3 regions of the Flavobacterium sp. GP15 genome follow, and region 1 is predicted to be linked to each of the others. Evidence: riboswitches for the same ligand, from Rfam matches in the RefSeq annotation. Region 1 holds a riboswitch; each other region holds the start of a gene.
The links. Region 1 has a riboswitch for S-adenosylmethionine ahead of H2650_RS11780 (Na+/H+ antiporter NhaC family protein). Riboswitches for the same ligand answer to the same signal wherever they lie in the genome.
Positions count from the first base shown of each region.

Region 2: it holds a riboswitch for S-adenosylmethionine, as region 1 does, so the genes downstream of both, H2650_RS13370 (homocysteine S-methyltransferase family protein) here and H2650_RS11780 (Na+/H+ antiporter NhaC family protein) in region 1, are expected to answer to the same signal.
Region 3: it holds a riboswitch for S-adenosylmethionine, as region 1 does, so the genes downstream of both, thrA (bifunctional aspartate kinase/homoserine dehydrogenase I) here and H2650_RS11780 (Na+/H+ antiporter NhaC family protein) in region 1, are expected to answer to the same signal.

Region 1 is NZ_JACFTC010000005.1:153,868-156,075, reverse strand. It holds gene H2650_RS11785 (hypothetical protein) at 125-547, shown strand; SAM-I-IV-variant riboswitch at 666-763, shown strand; gene H2650_RS11780 (Na+/H+ antiporter NhaC family protein) at 821-2,143, shown strand.
Region 2 is NZ_JACFTC010000007.1:45,199-47,406, reverse strand. It holds gene H2650_RS13375 (NAD(P)/FAD-dependent oxidoreductase) at 1-921, shown strand, start outside; SAM riboswitch class I at 1,014-1,119, shown strand; gene H2650_RS13370 (homocysteine S-methyltransferase family protein) at 1,364-2,208, shown strand, end outside.
Region 3 is NZ_JACFTC010000007.1:60,523-62,730, forward strand. It holds gene thrA (bifunctional aspartate kinase/homoserine dehydrogenase I) at 1-1,088, opposite strand, end outside; SAM riboswitch class I at 1,172-1,294, opposite strand; gene H2650_RS13435 (hypothetical protein) at 1,493-1,702, opposite strand; gene H2650_RS13440 (hypothetical protein) at 2,195-2,208, opposite strand, start outside.

The DNA of each region.
Region 1 (2,208 bases):
ATTAAAAATAGTGTTTAATAGATTTATTTTTGATAAATAAAAAATGTAAACGAATGGTTTAGATAACTTTTCCGATTTTTGTGAGTTTTATCTAGGAAGACCATTTCAAATAAAAATATAATATATGTACAAGGAGTTAGAAAAATTCAAAGTTACCAATCAGTTTTCATTTACAGCAGAAGATAGTTTAGCAGAAGTTTGCAATGCATCTGAAGGATCTGGTGTGTTTTTGGTTTATGCAGTTGGTGAAGTAAAAGAGTTAATTATGGTTGGTTCTACTGGAACTGTTCAAAATGACGGAACTTTGAAAATTAAAAATGGTGGTTTGAATGACAAAATAGTCGAAGGACACCAATTCGCTAAAACAGGAAGAAAATATTCTTGGCCAGCACAAATGAAAAAAGAAGATATTAGCACACTTGAAGTAGTTTGGTATGAGACTTTTAATGATAATTCTAAAGTAATTCCAACATTTGTAGAAGCACAAGTTTTACAAAATTTCTTAGATGAAAATGGAAAATTGCCAAAATGGAATGTAGCTTTTTAAGTTATTTCTATACTAATACAATTGAAAGACTTTACTTCGGTAAGGTCTTTTTTTTTGTTTTAAATTCATAAATAGTATTTTTTATTTGTTTATATAAAAAAATAAGTACTATTTTTGCTCCCGTTATCACGAATCTCTTAATAGAGATAGCAACCTGCAACAACGAGCAAGGTGCTAAAACGATAAGCCAAATCCTTTGGAAAAAATGTTGTTTTTTTATTCCTGTTTTGCTTTTTTGTTTTTCGTCATAGCCCTTTAATTTAAAAAATGATTATGACTAAACAAGGTGAAAATAATGGTAATCCATTCGCATTAATTCCTTTATTTATTTTTATTGCTACTTTTTTAGGAGTTGGTATTTGGCTAGATGATTTTTATGCTTTCCCGTCTCCAATTGCTGTTTTAATTGGAATAATTGCGGCTTTCCTACTTTTTAAATCTTCTACAGAAGATAAAGTGAATACGCTAATTGCTGGTTGTGGTGAAAGTAAAATAATGACGATGTGTCTTATTTATTTACTTGCTGGTGCTTTTGCTGTAGTGAGTAAAGCTACTGGTGGAGTAGATGCTGTTGTAAATTTGGGAATAAACAATATTGATGTTGCTTATTTTCCTTTAGGTATTTTTTTGATTGCCGCATTTTTATCTACTGCAACTGGTACGTCTGTTGGGGCAATTGTTGCAATTGGTCCTATAGCAGTGAGTTTAGCGGATAAAAGTGGTGCTTCATTACCTTTGATTTCGGGTGCATTATTGGGTGGTTCTATGTTAGGAGACAATCTCTCTATGATTTCGGATACTACTATTGCGGCAACACAATCTTTAGGTTGTAAACTCAAAGACAAGTTTAAAATTAATTTATTTATTGCTTTTCCAGCTGCTATAATTACAATTGCAGTATTTTTCTATTTGGGTTTAAACTCAGAAATTGTTTCTGTTGCCATCCCTAAAACTGATTTTAATTGGATTGCTATCATACCCTATATACTCGTTATTGTATTAGCAGTTTCTGGAATTAATGTATTTTCTACCTTAATTATAGGAACATTGTTAGCGGGAATTATAGGTTATTTTGGTGGTAATTTTACGCTTATGGTTTTTACCCAAAAAATATATGAAGGTTTTACCAGTATGACAGAAATATTCTTACTTTCTATGCTTTCAGGTGGTTTAGCTGCGATGGTTGATAAAGCGGGCGGAATTGATTACGTTTTATATCAAGTTAAAAAGCGAATAAAGAGTAAGAAATCGGCGCAGACAGGAATTGGTGTTTTAGTTGGATTAACCAATTTAGCAATCGCTAATAACACCGTTTCTATTGTGATTACAGGAAGTATTGCAAAAGAAATTAATGATGAATACAATTTGAGTGCAAAGAAAACCGCGACCATACTTGATATTTTTTCTTGTGTTATTCAAGGAATATTACCTTATGGAGCTCAAGTACTTTTGATATTAAGCTTTGCAGATGGAAAGCTGAACTTTTTAGATTTGATTAGTAATGCTTGGTATCACTTGTTCTTATTTGTTTTTACATTAATAGCTATTTATGCTAATTTTTGGGATAAATGGGTGAATCGAATTATTAAAATTTAAAAGCTAGTATTTTTATTAATGTATATGGTTTTGTATTTTTTTTAAAAAAGTAAATATTCTATATT
Region 2 (2,208 bases), on a different contig from region 1:
TTGTACCCTAAAAAACCAATATACGATATCCCAGGATTTCCAGAAGTTTTAGCGGGAGATTTAGTTGATAATTTAATGGAACAAATCAAGCAATTTGAACCAGGATTTACGCTAGGAGAACGAGCAGAAACAATAGATAAGCAAGAGGACGGAACTTTTATAGTTACCTCTAATAAAGGAACACAATTTCATGCTCCTGTTATTGCAATTGCAGGCGGCTTAGGAAGTTTTGAGCCAAGAAAACCTCTTATTGATGGAATCGATTTTTATGAAGACAAAGGAATCAAGTATTTTATCAAAAATCCAGAAAAATTCAGAGACAAGAAAGTTGTAATTGCTGGTGGTGGAGATTCTGCATTAGACTGGAGTATTTTCTTATCCAATATAGCTTCAGAAGTAACTTTAGTGCACAGAAGAAATGAATTTAGAGGAGCATTAGATTCTGTTGATAAAGTACAAGAGTTAAAAACAGCAGGAAAAATCAGATTAATTACTCCAGCTGAGGTTATTGGTATCAATGGCGCAGAGCGCATAGAATCAATTTTGCTCGAAGAAAATGGTGCGACAAGAACCATCGAAACAGATTATTTTATTCCTCTTTTCGGTCTTACGCCCAAATTAGGTCCTATTGGAGATTGGGGATTAGAAATAGAAAAAAATGCGATTAAAGTAAATAATGCGTTAGATTATCAAACCAATATTCCTGGTATTTTTGCCATTGGTGACGTAAATACCTATCCAGGAAAACTCAAATTAATCCTTTGTGGTTTTCATGAAGCTACTTTAATGTGTCAAGCTGCTTACCAAATCATTAATCCAGGTAAGAAATATGTGCTAAAATACACTACCGTTAGCGGTGTTGACGGATTTGATGGTACTCGTAAAGAAGCACCAAAAGCTGTGGTAAAAGCAATAGTTTAACAATTTACCAAAAAATAGTTAAAAAATATAGCGTTATTACTTGCAAGTAGTAACGCTATGTCTTTACTTTGCAGTGTTCCTATATTTATTGAAAGTTATCACGAAAGGCGGAGGGAAAGACCCAATGAAACCTTAGCAACCCTTTATTTTATAAAGAAGGTGCTACATTCTACCACAAAATATGTGGATAGATAACACACGAATACACACTTAGTATTTCCCCAACCTTTTCTTGACAACATTTTAATATCCTTTTTGAGCGGATTATTGGTGCTTTTTTTGCCAATATTCTTCCTGCTGTACGCTATATCTTTTATTCTGAACCCCAGAATAAAAGGATACCGCTTCCATCAGGGCTAAAAAGCCATTATAGTGAACTTTTGTAAATATTAATCAAAAGTAAAAATCTCCTAAAAAGAGATTTTCAAGAACTGAAACTATTATGTCAAACATTCAAACGGCAATAAAAGAGAGAATTCTTATTTTAGATGGAGCCATGGGAACCATGTTGCAACGTTATAATTTCTCCGAAGAAGATTTTCGTGGAGTGCGTTTCAAAGATTTTCCACATTCACTAAAAGGAAATAATGATTTACTGTCGCTAACCCAACCCAAATCGATTAGAGAAGTTCATGCCAAATACTTTGAAGCAGGAGCCGATATTATTGAAACCAATACTTTTTCGAGTACCACAATCGGAATGGCCGATTACCATCTCGAAGATTTGGTTTACGAAATGAATTTTCAATCTGCAAAAATTGCTCGAGAAGTAGCTGACGAATTCACGGCAAAAAATCCAGAAAAACCGCGTTTTGTAGCCGGTTCTATAGGGCCAACCAACAGAACAGCAAGCATGTCACCAGATGTAAATGATCCTGGATATAGAGCCGTAACTTTTGATGATTTGCGCGTGGCATACAAACAACAAGTAGAAGCTTTGATGGATGGCGGTTGCGATTTATTATTAGTCGAAACTATTTTCGATACCTTAAATGCTAAAGCGGCGCTTTTCGCTATCGAAGAAGTGAAAGACGAACGCAATATTGATATTCCTATCATGGTTTCTGGAACCATTACCGATGCTTCCGGAAGAACACTTTCTGGGCAAACGGTCGAAGCTTTCTTAGTTTCAGTTTCACACATTCCATTGTTAAGTGTAGGTTTTAATTGTGCCCTTGGTGCCGATTTGTTAAAGCCTTATTTAAAAACCCTTTCACACAATACTTCATTTAATGTTTCGGCGCATCCTAATGCAGGATTGCCAAATGCTTTTGGAGAATACGATGA
Region 3 (2,208 bases), on a different contig from region 1:
ACAACAACAGTAACTTTTTCTTCTTGCTTTATTTTACTTTCAATAATATTTAGAACCGTATTAATCCCTTCCCCATTTGCTAAAGATTTTCCGCCAAATTTCAGTACTTTCATTTGTTTTTTATTTTTGAAGACTACTTCTAATAAATTGTCTAATTGTTCATATTCTATCAAGAAAGCATCATGTCCGTGCTGCGAGTCAATCTCGCTATAGAATACATTGTTTTTAAATTTTTTGATATCGTTGTATGTTTCTTTATTCTCCTTTGCCGTAAAAAACAAGTCAGAGTTGATTCCTACTATATAAATATTGGCATCAACTTTAGAAATAAGAGATTCAAAAGATTCTCTATTCCGAGTGATATCAATGGTTTTTAATAATTGATTCATCATCTTGTAGGCCGATAACTGAAATCTTTTTTCCAATTTTTCTCCGTGATAATTCAACCAACTCTCCACTTGAAAAGTTTCGAGTTGCACATTAATATCTCGATTAAATTTTTCCTTAAAAGATTCAGGAGTTCGGTAACACAACATTGCGTGAATGCGTGCATCTTCTATAGGTTTTTTAGAATTATTTAAGATTTGCTCTTGCAAATAACAGTTAGCAATCAACCAATCGGTAGCCTTCCAATCGGTAGCAATGGGAATGAAATTTTGAGTTAATTTAGGCTCTAAGGCCAAAATTTCCCAACCTATTCCTCCACCTATTGATCCACCGATAAGCGCAAAAAGTTGATCAACTTTTAGCACACGAAGTCCTTCCAGAAAAATTTTAGCAATATCTCTTGCAATAAAATCCTTGTAATTGTCGATGGTAGCTGAATTAAAACCATTGCCTGGAACATCAAAAGCGATGATGGTATATTTTCGGGTATCAATTGTTTTATCAACGCCTACTATTTCGTTCCACCAACCAGCTTCACCAATAACTTGTGAGTTTCCAGTTAAAGCATGATTAATTAAAATTATGGGAGCAGAATGCAAATCGGCGCCAAAAATCTGATAGCTTAAATTTAGGGTAGCATAGAAAGCACCATTATGAGTGGTGAAATCTTGTAATTTAATTAATGAAGGTTTATTTTCCAATTTCAAATCTTTTATGATTTTTGATTTGTGTCTGGAAATATTAGAAAGAAAGCTAGAATATTGGGTATCTAGACGAATTCTTATTGTTATCTTTCCTAGCAACTGAAACAAATTCAGTTCAAGGTAGAATGCAGCACCTTCTCCGATAAATCGAAGGGTTGCTAAGGCTTCATCGGGTCTAATCCCTCTGCCTTTCTTTATAACATTTCAATACAAGTGTGAACTTAAAGCAGCAAATTAACTGCTATTATTTTTAAAAACCAAATTTTCGTGTCTTTTGATTTTTATAAGAAAAATAAAAGCAAAGTGTTAAACTTATAAATTAAAAGTAAAACTATACTATATCAGAGTAACACTTTGCATTTTTTTGTATCATCAGATAATGGAAATTACTTTCCCATTTCCTAAATAAACAACGCTTCATTCTCTTTTGAATACATTAAAAAAAGTAATGAATCTGTCACTTTATTTTGTGGCAAAGCATCATTTTTTGAAAATTCAAATCTCGAATCGATTAGTTCATTGATAAAGTCGTTCCCCTTTACTGTTTTATTTCTGAAATTAATACTTTTTAATAACTGAAATGTTTTTGCAAAATACTTAGTTGCACTCATAATTTAATAATTGTTTAGGTTTATAAAATTCTTTTTTGTTCTTATTGTTGTTATACTATCTTAGTTTTCAAATACTAGTAAAAAAACAAAAACCCTTTTAGATGACTATCCAAAAGGGTTTTAAGTTATATATCAAACTTATACTTTTGGAATCAACAGTCATGCATGCATAAAATGGTACACACCACAATTACATTGGTGACTTTTACGGTATTTATTGTCTTGTTTATTAGTTTTTTCATCTATTTCCGATTCTAATATAAATCAATTTAATTTTGTATGCTCATAAAAAAAGCCTCCCTATCATGGGAAGCTTATTTCTTATAATTTTAATTTAAAATTATGCAATAAACTACCCTCAGGAATTATCCTGACCGACTTTAAACATAGTGTAAATTGTATATTTCATCTTTATTTTTTTCAAAATCAAATATGCAACTTTTAATTCATATTTCCAAATAAAAAGACTGGATTTCTAATATTAAATAATCGTTAACAACCTTCTA